Regions from separate parts of the Glaciecola sp. SC05 genome, predicted to be linked through region 2. Evidence: predicted binding sites of a transcription regulator. Region 2 holds the regulator's gene; each other region holds the start of a gene.
The links. Region 2 encodes LexA, which represses DNA repair genes until DNA is damaged. Its sites were predicted from a motif close to TACTGTATNNNNATACAGTA; they were not measured.

Region 1 (6,205 bases), on a different contig from region 2:
AATATTGACGATGTTGGCAAAGCCTACGCAGAGCAAGCGGGCTACAATCGCTGGGCAGACGTAAACAACATAGTGGTGCTCTATCCGCAGGTAAAAAAATCCATGTTTATGCCTTTAAACCCGCAGGGTTGCTGGGACTGGTGGGGGTATACAGATGAAAATTATGCCAACAAACAAGGCCCGCAAATCAAGGCGATTTATCAGGTCATGCAAGCGTTAGGAAAAGGAAACAAACAATGAGCACAGCAAAAAACGTACTGATCACCGGCGGCGCCAGCGGCATCGGCTTTGGCATAGCAGAGCACCTAGCCGCTGCAGGCAATCACATTATTATTGCAGATATCAATATTGACGCGGCGCAAAAGGCAGCTGCCAAGCTAAATGTTAAGCGCAGCAGCGCAGCGCAAGCAATTAAACTGGATGTCTCTGACGCAAACGACATCGCTAGCATACCAGAGAGACTGAAAGATACCCCAGTAGATGTACTGGTAAATAATGCTGGTATACAGCATGTAGCTAAGCTTGAAGACTTTCCAGCGGATAAGTGGCAACTGTTAATCAATGTTATGTTAGTCGGGCCTGCCATGCTTACGCGTGCTCTGCTCCCGCACATGCGAGCTCAAAATTTTGGACGCATTATTAACGTTGGCAGCATACATTCGGTAATTGCATCGCCATATAAATCCGCCTATGTTGCTGCAAAACATGGTCTATTAGGCTTTGCTAAAACCTTAGCGCTAGAGACCGGTGACGTAAACGTGACCATTAATACCCTTTGTCCTGCCTATGTAAAAACTCCTTTGGTAGAACAACAAATTGCTGCTCAGGCAATTGAAAACAACATGAGCGAAGAAGATGTGGTAAATAAAATTATGCTCGAGCCTATGCCTAAAAAAGCCTTTATTGGCATTGATGAACTGGCAGAAACAGCCGCATTTTTGATGGGTAGTGCAGCTAAAAACATTACCGGGCAAACCATTATTTTAGATGGCGGTTGGACGGCGCGATAAGCCTCCAGCGGATATTTGCTCTCATCAGACATAGCAAAGCATTCTAAAACAGCTGACTTATGCGAGTATTTAAGCGCAAAAGTCAGTTTTTTTCTTGCAACCTGCGCGTCCTCGTATAATCTGTTGATAAGCCGAAGTTTTACGGAAAATATCTATGCGCTACGCTACGGTAGGGTTAATTGGCAAACCGAGCCATGAAGCCACTCATACCAGCCTCAACATTCTGATTGCTGAATTAACAAAGCGTGATTGCAAAGTATTGCTTGAGACCCGTATTGCAGGCAGTATTACTGAGCACACACATGCTGCCAGCTTAACGGAAATAGGCGAGCAAGCAGACTTGGCCATCGTAGTTGGTGGCGACGGCAACATGCTGGGCGCCGCTAGGGTACTCGCTGAATACGATGTCGACGTCGTTGGCGTAAACCGGGGTAACTTAGGCTTTCTAACCGACATTAACCCAGAAGATATTGTCGCGCAGCTTGAAAATATTTTTGCCAATAAGGTCTATCGTGAAAAACGTTTTATTTTAGAAGCACAAGTTTTTAGAGGCGACAAACTTTACGAAGCTCACAGCGCTATAAATGAAGTCGTCCTTCATCACAGTAAAGTCGCACACATGATGGAGTTTGAACTGTATGTTGGCAGTGACTTTGTATTTAGCCAACGCTCAGATGGTTTAATAATTGCTACACCTACAGGCTCTACCGCATATTCACTGTCGGGCGGCGGGCCAATTTTAGTGCCGCATTTAGATGCTTTAACACTTGTGCCGATGTTTCCACATACGCTTAGCAGTAGGCCCATCGTGGTTGATGCAAACAGCGAAATTACGCTAAAAATATCCAGTAATAATGTCGACAGCGTACAAATTAGCTGCGACAGTCATGTGGTCATTGCGGTTGAGCCTGGTGACTATGTAAAAATACGCAAGAACAAAAAACACCTCACGTTAGTCCATCCACCAGACTACAATTATTTTAATGTGTTAAGAACCAAGCTCAACTGGGGCAGCAAGCTATATTAAGCCTTTAGGTTTACGCGCCAAACGATACTCGCTTATTATTTAAAACTAGTCCAAAAGACAGTCTTTACACTGTATAAAATACTGTATATATTATCAGTATTACACATTGGAGTATTTTTATGCTTGTCCATATCGATATCAAAAATTTTACCGTGGTAAAACATGTAGAACTTAGTTTGCAAAATGGTCTGACGGCCATCACCGGTGAAACCGGCGCAGGTAAGTCGATTGCGCTCGATGCGCTCGGCTTGTGCTTAGGTCAACGGGCAGACACCAACATTGTTAGGCAAGGTTCTCAGCGAGCTGAAATTGTCGCTCATTTTGATGTGAATAAACTAGAGAAAGTAAAAGCATGGCTAAACGAAGAGATGCTCAGCCAAGAAGATAATCCAGATGAGTGCTTCATTCGTCGAGTAGTCAGTAAAGAGGGGCGCTCAAAGGCATTCATCAATGGCGTTGCGGTCACGCTCTCGCAAGTCAAAGCACTAGGATCCAAACTGATCCACATCCATGGACAAAATGACCACCATCAATTTTTAAAGGCCGATAATCAACTTGCTCTGCTGGATGGCTATGCGCAACACCAAAGTTTATTAGCACAAACTAAATCTGCATATGCACATTACTCTGAGCAATCAAAAACACTTAAAGCCCTGCAAACTGCTCAACAGCAGCGTCTCGACAGAGTCAACCTGCTGCAATATCAAGTGGACGAGCTTAACGCATTTGCAATGGTTGAGGGTGAATTTGAGCAGTTAGAAATTGATTTCAAAAAACTCAACTCAATACAAGAGCTTATTCAAGTAGCTGAAAAATCGTGTTACGTGTTGAAAGATGACGACGACAGCAATGCCTTGTCTTTATTGAATACTGCGCTAAAGGGTATTCAAGATAATCTCGATACAGATCCAGAGCTAAACGCTAGCTATGAGTTATTGCAAAGTGCAGTCATACAGGTGCAAGAAGCCTATACTGAACTATCACATTATCAAAGTGGTCTTGAAACAGACCCAGAGCAACTTCAGGCTATTGAAGAACGCTATGCAACTGCCTTAGAACTCTCTCGTAAACACGGCACCTCGCCTGAAAAGCTGCATCAGGTCCATAGCGAGCTAGCCAATGAATTTACCCAATTGCAAAACGATGAAGCATCCTTATCCCTGCTCGAGCAAAGTTGCGCCGACTCTTTAGCTGGCTACCGTAAAAAAGCCTATGCGCTGTTTGAATCTCGACAAACTGCAGCTGAAAAACTCTCAAAAGAAATTGCACAAAGCATTCAGCAAATGAATCTGCCACACGCCGTGGTTAATACCCAGATCTTACATAACGACAAAGACAAGCCTCATGGATTAGGCAATGATGAAATACAAATCCTCGTTTCAGTGAATCCGGGGCAAGCTCCCGATGTGATGGAAAGAGTGGTATCAGGCGGAGAGCTTGCGCGCATCGGCTTGGCTATTCAAGTTATTCGCTCTCGCGACTACAGCATTCCAACCATGGTATTTGATGAGGTTGATACGGGTATTAGTGGCCAAACCGCCTCAATTGTCGGCAAACTACTGAATAAACTTGGCGCTCAGTCACAAGTAATATGCGTGACACATTTGCCTCAGGTTGCAGCTCAGGGTCATCACCAACTATTTGTGACTAAACTCACAGATGGAATAACTACCGAAACCAAAGTTTTGCGTCTGACTAAAGAAGAGCGAGTCAATGAAATTGCAAGGTTACTGGCGGGTGATGAATTGACCGATACAGCGATTGCCAACGCAAAAGACCTATTGAAGCTTTAATGATCGTGAAACAAATCCTTTTAAAGGCAAATTTCCGGCTAATGACAGTCGAGATAGGCAAATACAGCGGGGATGAACCAAATAGGGATTGATCGGTCTCAAGCAAGTGAGGTAGTATCCCTAGCGAATTTTTTATATGGAAGTCTTATGAAGTTTATCATCGTCATTTTGTTATCGTTTACGTTTTTATCTGGCTGCAGTGACTGGATTTATCGTATTGATGTGCCTCAAGGTAATTTTCTTGACCAAAAAGACGTAAACAAGCTGCGCGTTGAAATGACAAAAGAACAAGTCATATTTGTACTAGGTAATCCAGTGGTTGGAGATAGCTTCAATGACAATGTTTGGTATTATTATTACGAAATGAAGCGCGGTATGGCTAAGCGTGGCGAAGATGTTAAAAAGCGCCTCATCTTGACATTTGAAGACAATAAATTACTTGATTTTAAAGGTGACTTCACCAAGCCCGAAGAGTTTGACCAACCCCTAGCGTAAAGCAAGGTATCTGTTCATTAGTTACGATATAAAGTCTTGATAAGGTGAAAGCCAAAACTCGTTTTAATTGGCCCGTGCACTACTAACACTTCTTTTTTGAACACGACATCATCAAAAGCTTTGACCATTTGCCCAGGCCGAAACTCGCCTAAGTCTCCACCCTTTTTCCCTGACGGGCACTGCGAATAGCGCTTTGCCAAATCCCCAAAATGCTTTCCCTTTTTTAATTGCACCAATAGGTCTTGGGCTTCTTTTTCGGTCTTTACCAGTATGTGTAAGGCACATGCTTTGGCCATAAGAATACCTTAAGTTTATTGGTCTTTTTTGATTTGCTGCAGCAGCTCGGTTGCTTCCGCCACCTGTTCGTCAGAGCCTCTCTGCTTTACTTCTTCGAGCACTTCTGTCGCGGCTTCATGATCGCCCATATCCATATAAACTTGAGCAAGATCTAAGTTACTGGCTTGTTCTGAAATGAGCTCATCGTTGCTTATTTGCGCTGAGCCTGGGTCATCAATACTTTCTTCTTTTGGTATTCTGCCTAAAGACTTATCTAAATCTAGAGCGATATCTTCGTCTGCCAGTGGTGTTAAGGCTTCGCTTTCAGAAAGTAAATCATCAACATTCACAAAATCTTCTACCGATTCATCCGCACTTTCGTCATCTTGCATCAAACTATCTAAATCGAGGCCAGCATTTTTTAACTCATCATCAACAAGATTATTCTCTGAGGCGTTCTCAAAAGCCTTTAAGTCATCAGATAAGTCGAGGTTTTCGGCGTCGATTTCTGATAGGAGCTCTTCAAAATCAGAGCCCTCAATGTCGGCCAATACGTTCAGCTCATTATCTAATCCGTCTTCTGTCGTAATGCTTTGGATATCATCTTTTAAATCGTCGTCACCAAGCCAGTCGTCTAAGCCTGGGAGATCAGCAAGCACATCTTCATCCTCGTCAATCTCATCATTACTTATTTTTTGCTTATCTTCTGCGGCAATATTTTGCGCATCGTCTTGCACCGGCTTTTCCAGGTCATCTGACAAGCTCTCTTGAGGATTCAAGCTCTCTTTAGTCGGCGATTCGTCGCCCATACTGCTGAGCGAAGGTATATCATCAAGCAATGCGTCACTATCCGCAATCTGCTTGCTTGTTTCTTCGTTGTTCTGCTCATCTAAGCCTAGATCGGGACCCTTCGTATATTCTTCAAGCAGAGCATCTAAATCGTCATCACTTACGTCTTCTTCCAATTCAGCAAGTAGTTCATTTGCTAAATCATTGCTAAGGTCATCGGGTTCATCATCTACATTGAGATCAATCGCATCATCATTTACGGGTTCTGGAGGGCTTGGGTCTTGGGTAAATTGCTCGAGTAAATCATCAAGTTCATTGCTAGCTACAATTTCGTCTTCTGTTTCGTCTGTAGATTCATCCAAAATCGCGTCATCTTTCTCACGACTGTCTTCGCTCGTAAGCTCTGTATCTGAGGAATTGGGTAACTCTGCTGTTATTTCATCATCCTGCTCAGCATCATTATCTGTAATCGGCTCAGGCGTCAATTCAGGGCTTAGATCAGGCTCAGATTCAACTGGCTTTGCAGGCTCAACTTCAATCTCTGGCTCTTCATCTGCATCTGCGTCAAGACTGATTATCTGAGACTCATCAATTACCTTGTCTAAATCCTCGTCTTCATCAACCACACCCTCTAGGTCGTTTAATATTTCAGAAGACAAGGCCTCAAACTCTTGCGTCGTCTCATTAATGGTGTTTTCGATTTTCTCTAAAGCTTCATCATCAATATCAGCACTTTCGTCTACTGGCATGCCAATGGCGGTATCGCTTTGCATCGATGCAAGCTTGTTCGACTGTGTATTTTTTTCCTCACTTGC
Region 2 (6,205 bases):
TCATGATTTTATCAGCCAGCGAATTTACGACGGGGGTCAACCACTTTGGCTTTTTGTCATCAAGGGCTTTTTGTTCACGCCAGTCGCTAACCGACTCATCTAAAAAGTTGCTAAGCTGAATTGGCTCACCGAAATTAACAAAACCATGTCCATAGTTTTTAAGCTTACGAATAGCCGAAAATACTTGAGTAGGGGACTCTTTCTTTTTTGACTTTCCCTTTAGCTCTTTCATATAGCTTTTTACTTCCATCACGTGCTCATAGCCAATGTAAACCGGCACAATCGAGACTGGACGTTTGATACCCTTGGTCATAGCTTGCAAAGTCATCGCAAGCATTCCGGTTTTTGGCGGAAGTAGTCTCCCTGTTCGGCTGCGGCCACCTTCTGGGAAGTACTTCACCGAATAGCCTTTGTTAAAGAGTAGCTCGAGATACTCTCTAAATACCGCGGTGTAGAGTTTATTGCCTGCAAAACTCCGCCTTAAAAAGAAAGCCCCGCAGCGCCTGAAAATTCCGCCTACAGGCCAAAAATTAAGGTTAATGCCGGCCGCAATGTGCGGCGTCACCAAGCCCTCGTTATAAATCACGTAGGTAAGCAATAAATAATCCATGTGACTTCTATGACAGGGCACGTAAATTATCTCATGCCCGTTTTTTGCTAACTCTCTGACGCGCTCTGCATGACTGACATCAATACCATCATAAATTTTATTCCAAATTCGTCTGAGTAGTCTGTCGCCAATACGAATGAGGCCCTCTCGATAGTCGGCGGCCACTTCGTCGATATATTTCAGTGCCTCATGACGACAAGCTTCTGGGCTGATAGATTTTTGTCTCGCGTGTTCGTCTATTGCAAGTTTGACTGAAGTAGCGCCTAAAATTGAGTTATATAAGGTTTGTCGCTCGAGCAAGGTAGGGCCACTGAGGGTTTGTCGCTTACGCTGAAAATGCGTCCGCGCCACGCGCACTAGTTTTTGCGCTATCTGTTTGTCGCTGCCATGCAGTTCAGACATTTGTCGCGTAGACACCGGAGCTGAGTAGCTAACGAAGTTGTCTCGCCCAAAAAACAGCACAATAAAAAGCTTTCGGAGCCAGTTTGGAGATGCTTTGATGGCAAATAGCTGTGCAAAGCCGCTTTTTTCTTTACCAGCAGAGCGTCCCCAAGAGATAAACACGGGGATCACCTGTAAATCAATGTCGAGGTGCTCTCTGTGTAAGTGAAAGTATTCTGTAAAAACATCTTCAATGCTGGTTTTTTTAACCCTGCGGGTTAATAAGTTTTGAGGGCGTGTTAGGAAGTAACGTCGTTTGCGCTCAGCGCCAGCGATCTCTATATTTTCAAATGGATTGGGCAAATCTAGGGCTCGGGCCGACTTGGCCAGAGCTAACTGATCGGTAAAGGATTCGGTTTGCAATAAATACACAATAGGTTTCGTTTTATCGATACCTAACTCTTTTTCAATATCCGCAGGCACGCTTTTTACTGAAACTAACCAGCCTATGGCTTTAGATGCTAACCAACGAAAAGCAGAACCAATCTGTGACATGCGCACTCCGAATCAAAGTAAGGCTTAAATATTAACATGCTTTCAGGTACTTATGCCTAGCTTTAAAAAGCAATTATTAAATTAAGAGTATTGCGCTTTGCCAATTAAAGGATATACTCCAACTAACTGTATAGAAAAACAGGCTGGTTATGCGTCCACTAACTCCTAGGCAAGAAGAAGTACTCAAACTCATAAAAACAACCATGATTGATACTGGTATGCCGCCTACTCGTGCAGAAATTGCGAGAGAGCTCGGTTTCAAATCTGCAAACGCCGCTGAAGAACATCTCAAGGCATTGGCGAAGAAGAATGTGATCGAAATCCTACCGGGAACGTCTCGTGGGATAAAGCTCAACTGTCCACTAGAAGACGAAATTGAGCAAGGTATTCCCCTCATTGGTCGGGTGGCAGCAGGTCAACCTATCCTTGCTCAGGAACACATCGACTCGCACTATAAAGTTGACCCAGCAATGTTTCACCCTGGTGCTGACTTTCTGTTAAGAGTTAACGGTATGAGTATGATGAAAATTGGGATAATGGATGGCGATCTATTAGCTGTGCACAAAACTAATAATGTCAGAAACGGCCAAATTGTGGTTGCTAGAATAGATGATGACGTCACCGTAAAACGCTTCGAGAAGAAAGGGCCGCTGGTGATATTGCATGCTGAAAATGACGATTTCTCACCAATAGAAGTCGATCTGCGGACACAATATTTCGAGATAGAAGGGCTTGCAGTAGGCGTTATTAGAGATAACGTAAATTTAAATTAAGACCGCAAAAAAAAGGGCAGTTTCTTCTCAGGAAACTGCCCTTTTTTCTCCTAAAATGATACAAATTTAAGCCATAAACCACCTGAAATTCGCAGAAAAATCTGCTGCCTTTTCTATGTTTTTACAAAAGCTTGCTTGCAAGTTACGTACAACAATATTCACGGCAAATTGGTGATTATTTACGCTCAAAACTTCCATTTGATTAAAAAATAAGCTAACTATTAGTAAATACGAACTGTTTGTATGGTTTTTCTCCAAAAAGTACTAGACGTATCCTTCGGATTGATTAATCATTAGCGAGTTATTCACATTCTAATAACATCGGACGTAGAATTTCTGATTTTGTCTAGAAAAATAACTGGCAAAACAGAACTCGTATTAAGAATACGTCAACCTCAATTTTGGGAGTCAAGTGTGAAGTCGCTGCAAATTACTTTAAGTGCTCTATTGATGAGTGCGCCCATGATGGTACTAGCCACTAGTGCATCAGAGAGATCCGATCTTAACCTTCGCCCTGGCGTGACAGATATCAGCCAAGAAGTTTATGGCCTGCATATGATGATGTTTTACATCTGTATCGCGATTGCGGTCATCGTATTTGGTGTAATGTTTTACTCAATGGTAAAGCACCGTAAATCGAAAGGTGCTAAACCTGCACATTTCCATGACAACGTAAAAGTTGAGATTGCTTGGACGGTAGTGCCGTTTTTGATACTGATTGCAATGGCTGTGCCTGCTGCCAATACTTTGATTGAGATGGAAGATGCATCTAAAGCTGACATTACCGTGCTGGTGACAGGTTCCCAGTGGAAATGGCACTATAAGTATATGGATAATGATGTGGAATTCTTTTCCACCATGGCAACCCAACAAGAGCAAATCCGCAACAAATTTACAAAAGGTGAGAACTACCTACTAGAGGTTGATCGCCCTTTGGTTATTCCTACCGGAAAAAAAGTACGCTTTTTAATTACTTCTGATGACGTTATACATTCATGGTGGGTGCCAGACTTTGCAGTGAAAAAAGATGCAAACCCTGGATTTATAAACGAGGCATGGACTAATGTAAACGTGCCAGGGGTTTACCGCGGCCAATGTGCAGAGCTATGCGGAAAGGATCATGGCTTCATGCCCATCGTAGTTATTGCAAAAGATCCAGTTGACTACGCTGCCTGGATTGACGAGCAAGAAGCGATTGCTTTAAGAGCAAAAGAAGAAGAGCAACGTTTGTTGGCGATGAATATGTCAATGGAAGAACTAATGGCTGATGGCAAAAGAGTACATGAAGCGGTTTGCGCTGCATGTCATATGCCTAACGGCGAAGGCCTAGCTGGCGTATTCCCAGCAATTAAAGGTTCTTCAATTGCATTAAATGACAAGCCTGCACACATCGATATCATTGTGTACGGTAAAGCTGGCACTGCCATGCAGTCATTCGCGAAACAGCTCACCATGTCAGAGATTGCTGCGGTCGTTACATACCAACGTAATGCTTGGGGTAACAACACTGGCGATATGGTACAAGCAAAAGATGTTAACGCCATTATGAATGGCAACTAGGAGATAATTAGATGTCGACGGTAACAGATACTGCACACGGCGCCGATTCACATGATGGTCATGACGATCATCATCACCACATCCCGAAAGGGCTGATGAGATGGGTGCTCACCACAAACCATAAAGATATAGGTACTTTGTATCTGTGGTTTGCGTTTATTATGTTCTTGGTAGGCGGCGCAATGGCTATGGTCATTCGTGCTGAATTATTCCAGCCGGGTTTACAAATCGTTGAACCTAATTTCTTTAATCAGATGACCACCGTGCATGGACTGATAATGGTTTTTGGTGCAGTTATGCCGGCCTTTACAGGACTTGCGAACTGGTTGATCCCCATGATGATTGGGGCGCCAGATATGGCATTGCCACGCATGAATAACTGGAGCTTCTGGATTTTACCGTTTGCTTTCGCTATTTTGTTGGGTTCATTGTTTGTTGAAGGTGGCGGACCAGCCTTTGGTTGGACGTTCTACGCGCCATTATCAACAACGTATAGCGGAGACAGTACGGCGCTATTTGTATTCTCTGTGCATATTATGGGGATCAGTTCAATCATGGGCGCGATCAACGTTGTTGTAACCATATTCAATATGCGTGCGCCTGGTATGACTTACATGAAGATGCCGTTGTTCGTGTGGACTTGGTTAATTACTGCCTTCTTGTTGATAGCAGTCATGCCAGTGCTTGCGGGTGTGGTAACCATGGTGCTTACCGATAAGTACTTTGGCACCAGCTTCTTCGACGCTGCCGGCGGTGGTGATCCAGTGCTGTTTCAGCACATATTCTGGTTCTTCGGTCATCCTGAAGTTTACATCATGATTTTGCCGGCCTTTGGTATCATCTCTGAAATTGTCCCAACGTTCTCTCGTAAAAGGCTGTTTGGCTACGCTTCTATGGTCTACGCGACAGCGTCGATTGCATTATTATCGTTTATTGTATGGGCTCACCATATGTTTACTACGGGTATGCCGGTGGTCGCTGAGATGTTCTTTATGATAGCGACGATGATCATTGCCGTACCGACGGGTGTGAAGGTATTTAACTGGGTAGCGACGATGTGGAGAGGCAGTATTTCTTTCGAAGTCCCAATGCTTTTTGCTATCGCATTTATCGTTCTATTCACCATTGGTGGCCTGTCAGGATTAATGCTCGCCATTGTGCCAGTAGATTTCCAATATCATGACACGTATTTTGTGGTAGCTCATTTCCACTATGTACTGGTGACTGGTGCTATCTTCTCGATCATGGCTGCCGTGTATTTCTGGCTACCGAAGTGGACTGGTCGTATGTTCGACATTCCATTAGCAAAAGCACACTTCTGGTGTTCATTAGTTTCAGTTAACTTATTGTTCTTCCCTATGCATTTTGTAGGGCTAGCCGGCATGCCTCGTCGTATACCTGATTATGCTTTGCAGTTTGCTGACTTTAACAAATGGATAAGCATCGGCGGATTTGCGTTTGGTTTATCGCAATTAATCTTCCTAGTGTTGGTCATAAAAGCATGTCGTAAACAAGGTGACAAAGTTTCCTCACAAGTGTGGGATGGAGCTAATGGCCTAGAATGGGAAATTCCTTCTCCAGCGCCTTATCACACCTTTGAAACACCGCCTGTTATCAAATAGACAATAGACAATAGGCAAGAGGAAATTTATGTCAGATGACAAGCAAGCACCTTTAAATCGTCAGAGCGCAACTAGCGCTCCTGACGATGGTGTTGTGCAAGCGCCTCAAAACCATGGCAAAACTGTTGCGAAGCTGTTGATGGTGGTCTTGGGTATGTTTGGGTTTGGGTTTGCCTTGGTCCCGTTGTATGACGTATTTTGCGATATTACCGGCATTAATGGTAAGCCAAGCGACCAAGCAGCAGTTTATGAATCTATAGACATTGATACGTCTCGAGTCATTACGGTCGATTTTATTACTCGCACTAACTCGGGAATGCCTTGGGAATTTACGGCGCAAACAAAGCGCGTTGAAATCCACCCTGGCGAAATGAGTGAAGTTGCATTTTTTGTCAGAAACCCAACCAAAAGAGATATTATTGCACAAGCAATACCTTCTATATCACCGGGCATGGCGGCACTTTATATCAATAAAACGGAATGCTTTTGTTTTAAGCATCAACCCCTAAAAGCGGGGGATGAAGCGCTTATGCCAATGAATTTCTATATTGACCCGCAACTACCTGAAGATATTACTTTTTTTACCTTGCAATACACATTGTATGACATCACCGAAAATGCTGACGAAGCAGAAGTAGTGGCGATGAATAGCAGCCTACGGAGATAAGCATGGCTCAACCACAAGAACAATATCAAAAATACTA
Region 3 (6,205 bases), on a different contig from region 2:
TGTTTAGATGTCCTTATTCAAACAAAAAAATGATCAAAATGAGCTTGTAAGTGTCAGAACTTTATATAGAAAATCGTAAATATTCAATAGATAGAGCACACTGTTAATGACAAACTATTTATACTGTAAACTTCGAGTAACAATTATTTATGGAAACGTGTCGCCAACTCAACGATTTTGCTTTGTTATTGTATTTTTTATACCTTCCCAAGCATAAAAAGCGCGCAGCGCAGGTCGTCTCAGCGCTGCTAGAGGAAACCTTTGCAAGGGTGTTTTCCAATAGGGTAAATCTGGCAGCGTATTGGGCTCAACCAACAGCTGCGCGAGGCGTTTGCCGGCCTGAATCGAAAATGCAAGACCTGCTCCACAGTACCCTGCGCTATAGAGCATATTTTCTGACTTATCATGGAAGATACGCGGAGAGTCATCCAGCGATACGCTCACCCAACCACTCCAAAAGTGACTAATATCAATATCGCTTAGCTGCGGGAAGGTGGCAAAAAGCCCTTGTTTGAGGGCGTTTAAATATTTTTTATTGTCGGCATCTTTACCATATACTGCGCCGCGTCCGCCGAACAGCAGGCGATTATCGGGTAGTACACGATAGTAATATTTCAGAGCGCGAGTATCCATTACCATCAACCCAGCTTTCATAGAGATGCGCATCAGCTGCTCTTGATTGAGTGGCTCAGTCACGATAATGCTCGAGACCACCGGAAAAGTCCGGTCTGTGAGGACCGGGTGCAGACGTCGCTGACCATAAGCATTGGTCGCGACAATCAAGGTCTTCGCTTCAATGCTGCCCAATTCGGTGCGCACAATATGTTTGCTCTGTTTACGCTCGCAACTTATTACAGGGCTTGCGCCGAAGATGCTAGCACCCGCTTGCTCAACGCGTTTTGCCAATCCCTGACAAAATAACCATGGGTTAATCCCAATCGCATTTGGGTAATAAATTCCGCCATAAGCTGGCGTACCCGACAGGTATTCAGCCGCAATGTCTGCTTTTGTAAGCGCTATTATTGAATCGCCATAGTCATCCGATAAGGCCCTAGCCTGATCATGCAGTGATGAGACTAAACTGGGTTTGTGTGCTAGCTTTAAATAGCCACCGGCTGTGTCATCACATTCAATGCCATCGGCAATAAAGCCTTTCACCGTTGCTATCGATCTAAGATATTCAGCGTAGATATTTTGGCTAGTTTTTTTGTTCCAGCGTTTTGTCATTTGCTGCACGCTAAGCCTGCCAGTACCCGGTAACACAAAACCGCCATTGCGACCGCTACAGCCCCAGCCGGGTTGATTCGCTTCTACTACTGTGCACGATACATTGTATTTTTGACTCAGTTCCAAGGCGCACGACAATCCCGTATAACCGGCTCCAATGATCACTACGTCGCTTTGCTCGTGCCCTTGCAATTGGCGGTAATTCAACGGGCTACGTTTATTTGATGCATCAGACGCCCAATAGCTATTTGGAAGCGTTTGATCTGCAGGAGGAATAGGGTCTTTTATAGGGTCGTACATTAGGCCTGAGTTGACTCAAAGTGGATGATCATTTCGGCAGCCACGCAATAACAAATATTTTCACACACGGGGCATTCATAGCCATCTTCGATAGTATGGATTTGCCATTTATTCGGGTGTTTTTTGACTAATTCGCCGCCGCTCGCGGTAAAATATTCAAACGCTGAGTTCTGTGGGCTTTGCATCCAAATATGCGCGACACCCGCCAAGGCATTTTGCTGTTTGGCGCTCTCAATAGATTTTTGCAACAAACTTGAGCCCACACCTTTGCCGCGCATCGCGCTGTCTACCGTGTTGCACTTAAAGTAACACACTTGATCTTGTGGGTGACCCCACTGCTCTGGCGTACACCACTGATCGTGAGACCAATTTTGGCTTGCAATCGTGAGTCTAAAACCCACTAAATAACCATCGGGCGTTTGCTTGCTTGCCGAGCGTTTTGCTGGTGCTACCTCAGAATCTTGCTCAATCTCTTTATTTGATAGTGCTTCAGGCTCAGTTAGCACCGCAACCCAACTGGCATTTACATTGTTTGACCAACTGCGCTGATAGAGATCTTCCATTTGAGTCATATCGAGATAATTGTCGCCATGCACTTCATTGCCTAAGGCAATAATGGCATCAAAATGATGCGGGGCTAATTGAACGTATTTTAGGGTCATAGGGCGGTCATGCGGAATAAGAGATTCCAAAGAGTGGCAGTGAATAAAATCATAAACACATTCGAGAGGCGAGTAAAGCCATCTGACTCTTAGGATAATACAAGCTGAGAATAATAGAAGGCGACCAAGAGTGACAACTAGTTTCGTTTAATTTGTTTCCATGTGCCGCCATATTGATAAGCAGCACGTGATTTCGCCTTTGATTGACAGTCACTACAGTAAAACAACCATGGTTCTTGCTGCGCTAAACGTACCCGATATAAAATAGAGCTCGCTGTTGAGCAAGCGTCACAGCTTTTTTGCTCTCGCTCTCTGCTTATCTTTCCCATTGTTTAACAACACTGTCTGGTATAAAGAACGCCTGCAAGTTACTTGGGCTTAGCGACGTAAGTCTTCATCAAACATGTCGGGGTCTAATACCAATCCAGCTTCATCGGGGTTAGGGCTGGCAACGATAAACAAATCGTCACTTTGCAACCCTGGGGTCCAGCGCGCTAACCAATCGCTCAACGAAATTGCCTGCGCTTTGCAATCTGCCCATTCCCCGGTTGCCCAGTATTCAGCCAGCCCTTGCTCAGGCCATACGGGCACGCAATCTTCATCTTCGGTATTGAGCATCACGCTGCCATGTTCGTCAGTTAATATCCATAGCTGTTGATTTGCTTTGGCCTGCTCGAGTAAATAGGAGTAGCGCTTATCTGCTGGCATTTGCATGAGCTGCTGCAATTTTTGTTGCGTTTCTAATGACAAAATTTATCCCTCTTTATCGGAGTCTGCTAGCACATTCTGCTGCATAGAATCGCAGGGCATATCGCAGTTAGGCTTACCCACCACTTTTGCCGGCACACCCACAACCGTCATGCACGGCGGCACATTGCTCAGCACCACGCTCCCCGCACCTACTTTCGAACCTCTACCCACTTCAATATTGCCAAGGATTTTAGCCCCCGAGCCAATCATCACACCCTCGCGAATTTTGGGGTGGCGGTCTCCCGACTCGCTACCGGTTCCGCCAAGCGTTACTTCTTGCAGTATCGAAACATTGTCCTCGACCACCGCGGTTTCACCAATAACAATACCCGTAGCATGGTCAAACATAACGCCTTTGCCGATTGTTGCAGCTGGGTGAATATCCACCGAAAACACTTCGGAATTACGACTTTGCATAAACAGCGCGAGTTCTCTGCGGCCGTTTTGCCACATATGGTGTGCCAGACGATGTACTTGTAGCGCTTGAAAGCCTTTGAAATGAATCAAAACCGGTAAGTAAGAAGACACCGCTGGGTCGCGCTGAACGATAGCCTGGGCATCAGCGACTGCAGCATCTACGATACTGGGGTTGAGCATGTAGGCCTCATCAAACATTTCACGAACAGCAATGGCTGGCATCACGTCATCGCTCACTTTGTTCGATAAAATAAAACTCAATGAGGTTTCAAAATTATGGTGATTTAATACACAAGCATGCAAATAGCTAGATAGCATCGGCTCTTTTTCAGCGACTAACTTTGCTTCATGTTTCAGAGCTAACCAAAAGGCTTCGCTGTCGATAATGGTATATGGCAAGTTATTGTCCTGCGGTTTTTGTGATCACAAAGGTAAGCGGATTTTTAGCGCTCAACTTACTGCCTGAAATAGTCACACTGTCGCTACGAATAGCGTTTTGCACTTCTTGATTGACTTTATACATGAATACTATGCGCGCTATCACAACCACCGCAGCAATCGGGATAAGTACATTGCCGAGGGCTTCATAAGCAACAAGCGCAGGTACAAAAGTAATCGCCATAAGTGCCAGGAGCACCACTAACAGCACATACATCGAATATGGGCGGAATATCACTACGACCTTTTCGTTAGTTTCTGTGCGTTGATAGAATAAATCCATTGCTGACCTATAACATTTATTAATTATGCAGATTGATGGCTATGCGCCAATGTGAACGTAAATAAAAACTGTATAAATAACCAGCCTTATGATAAAAACTTCGTTCAGTTTGTTACACTATGCGGATAATACATAATTTAACAAGCTAGCGCCTTAGCAAAGCGGCGCGTATTTGCAGATTTTTACTCAAAATATTACCCAAAGGTTTACTTAATGGATGTATCTCGACTACTGGACGAGCTAAACGATAAGCAACGCGAAGCGGTAGCTGCCCCTAATGCTAACATGCTGGTGCTTGCTGGCGCAGGCAGCGGGAAAACCCGCGTATTAGTCCACCGCATAGTATGGATGATGGAAGTCGAAGCCATTACGCCGTTTAGTATTTTGGCCGTAACCTTTACCAATAAAGCTGCCCGAGAAATGCGTGGACGTGTGGAGCATTTAGTCAAAGCGCCGATGAACGCCATGTGGATAGGTACCTTCCACGGTTTGGCTCATCGCCTGCTTCGCCTGCATTACGAAGAAGCAAGACTGCCGCAAAATTTTAGTATTTTAGATTCAGACGATCAATATCGCCTAATAAAGCGCTTGCTAAAAGCCATGAATTTAGACGAAAAACATTGGCCAGCAAAGCAAATCCAGTGGTTTATTAACGGCAACAAAGACGAAGGGCTGCGCGCTGCGCACGTTGAAACTCATAACGACCCGACTCAGCAAAAGATGAAGGATATCTGCGTCGCCTATGAGCAAACCTGCAAGCGTTCAGGTTTGGTGGATTTTGCCGAGCTTTTATTATTAGCCTATGAGATTTTACGCGACAATGAGCCTTTACGACGCCACTATCAAAATCGTTTTAGAGCGGTATTGGTCGACGAGTTTCAAGACACCAACAATATTCAATACGCTTGGCTAAAACTCTTGAAAGGCCCTGAAAACAGCATGATGATTGTAGGCGATGATGATCAGTCGATATACGGCTGGCGCGGCGCCAATGTAGAAAATATCTCACATTTTCTGAAAGACTTTCCATCCAGTATTACTATCCGCTTAGAGCAAAACTACCGCTCTACCAGCAACATTCTTAAAGCGGCAAACGCGGTGATTGCTAACAATCAGGGGCGCTTAGGCAAAGACCTATGGACCGAAGGTTCAGAAGGTAAAAAAATTGCCCTGTATTCAGGTTTTAACGAAATGGATGAAGCCCGCTTTATCGTTTCGCGTATCAAACAATTTTTTGACGATGGTGCGGCCCTAAAAGACTGCGCGATCTTGTATCGCAATAACGCCCAATCGCGGGTGCTTGAAGAGGCCTTGCTACATGAAGGCTTAGCTTATCGTATTTATGGTGGTTTACGATTTTTCGAACGCCAAGAAATTAAAGATTCTCTTGCCTACATGCGCTTGGTGAACAACGCTATTGACGATGCCGCCTTTGAGCGGGTCGTAAACACACCCACTCGCGGCATGGGAGAAAAGTCCTTGAGCAATATTCGCAGCTACGCCAGAGAGCATAATCTTGCTATGTGGGATGCAAGTCAGGCCATGCTGTCGGCCAAGCTTTTATCAGGAAGAGCCGCCAATTCCCTGCAGAGCTTTATCGACATGATTAAAGGCCTTGCTGAACAAGTCGCGCCCTTAGAGCTTGAGAAAAAAGCCGATGCGATTATCAAAGGCTCTGGTTTGTATGCGATGTATCAAGCCGAAAAAGGCGAAAAGGCCCAAGCTAGGGTTGAAAACTTGCAAGAGTTAGTGACCGCATGTAAACAGTTTGAGCCGCCAGAAGATGCGGAAGAAATGACGCCTATGGCAGCCTTTTTAGCCCATGCCTCACTTGAAGCTGGCGAAGCACAAGCCGATGCTAATCAAGATGCGGTACAAATGATGACCATTCATTCTGCTAAAGGCTTGGAGTTTCCTTTAGTGGTGTTAGCCGGTGTCGAAGAGGGCATGTTCCCAAGCAACATGAGCAACGATGAGCCCGGTAGACTCGAGGAAGAGCGGCGTTTAGCATACGTGGGCATGACCCGCGCCATGCAGCAGTTGGTCATTACCTATGCCGAAACTCGTCGGGTTTACGGACAGGACAAATACCACACCGCATCTCGCTTTATTCGCGAAATCCCCAGCG

Region 1: a site for LexA is predicted at 2,117-2,136, ahead of recN (DNA repair protein RecN). Genes of this name have one in related genera too.
Region 3: a site for LexA is predicted at 4,144-4,163, ahead of uvrD (DNA helicase II). Genes of this name have one in related genera too.

Annotation. Positions count from the first base shown of each region.
Region 1 is NZ_JBGIYY010000021.1:31,719-37,923, reverse strand. Features, by position in the region: gene AB9H30_RS16705 (polyhydroxybutyrate depolymerase) at 1-240, shown strand, start outside; gene AB9H30_RS16700 (3-hydroxybutyrate dehydrogenase) at 237-1,010, shown strand; gene nadK (NAD(+) kinase) at 1,165-2,037, shown strand; gene recN (DNA repair protein RecN) at 2,157-3,830, shown strand; gene AB9H30_RS16685 (outer membrane protein assembly factor BamE) at 3,978-4,325, shown strand; gene ppiC (peptidylprolyl isomerase PpiC) at 4,343-4,621, opposite strand; gene AB9H30_RS16675 (FimV/HubP family polar landmark protein) at 4,637-6,205, opposite strand, start outside.
Region 2 is NZ_JBGIYY010000008.1:46,730-52,934, forward strand. Features, by position in the region: gene plsB (glycerol-3-phosphate 1-O-acyltransferase PlsB) at 1-1,546, opposite strand, end outside; gene lexA (transcriptional repressor LexA) at 1,696-2,319, shown strand; gene coxB (cytochrome c oxidase subunit II) at 2,770-3,879, shown strand; gene ctaD (cytochrome c oxidase subunit I) at 3,891-5,501, shown strand; gene AB9H30_RS08870 (cytochrome c oxidase assembly protein) at 5,530-6,168, shown strand; gene AB9H30_RS08875 (cytochrome c oxidase subunit 3) at 6,171-6,205, shown strand, end outside.
Region 3 is NZ_JBGIYY010000011.1:158,185-164,389, reverse strand. Features, by position in the region: gene AB9H30_RS11810 (hypothetical protein) at 1-1, opposite strand, end outside; gene AB9H30_RS11805 (NAD(P)/FAD-dependent oxidoreductase) at 169-1,527, opposite strand; gene AB9H30_RS11800 (GNAT family N-acetyltransferase) at 1,527-2,189, opposite strand; gene AB9H30_RS11795 (DUF2750 domain-containing protein) at 2,568-2,939, opposite strand; gene cysE (serine O-acetyltransferase) at 2,943-3,755, opposite strand; gene AB9H30_RS11785 (hypothetical protein) at 3,757-4,077, opposite strand; gene uvrD (DNA helicase II) at 4,291-6,205, shown strand, end outside.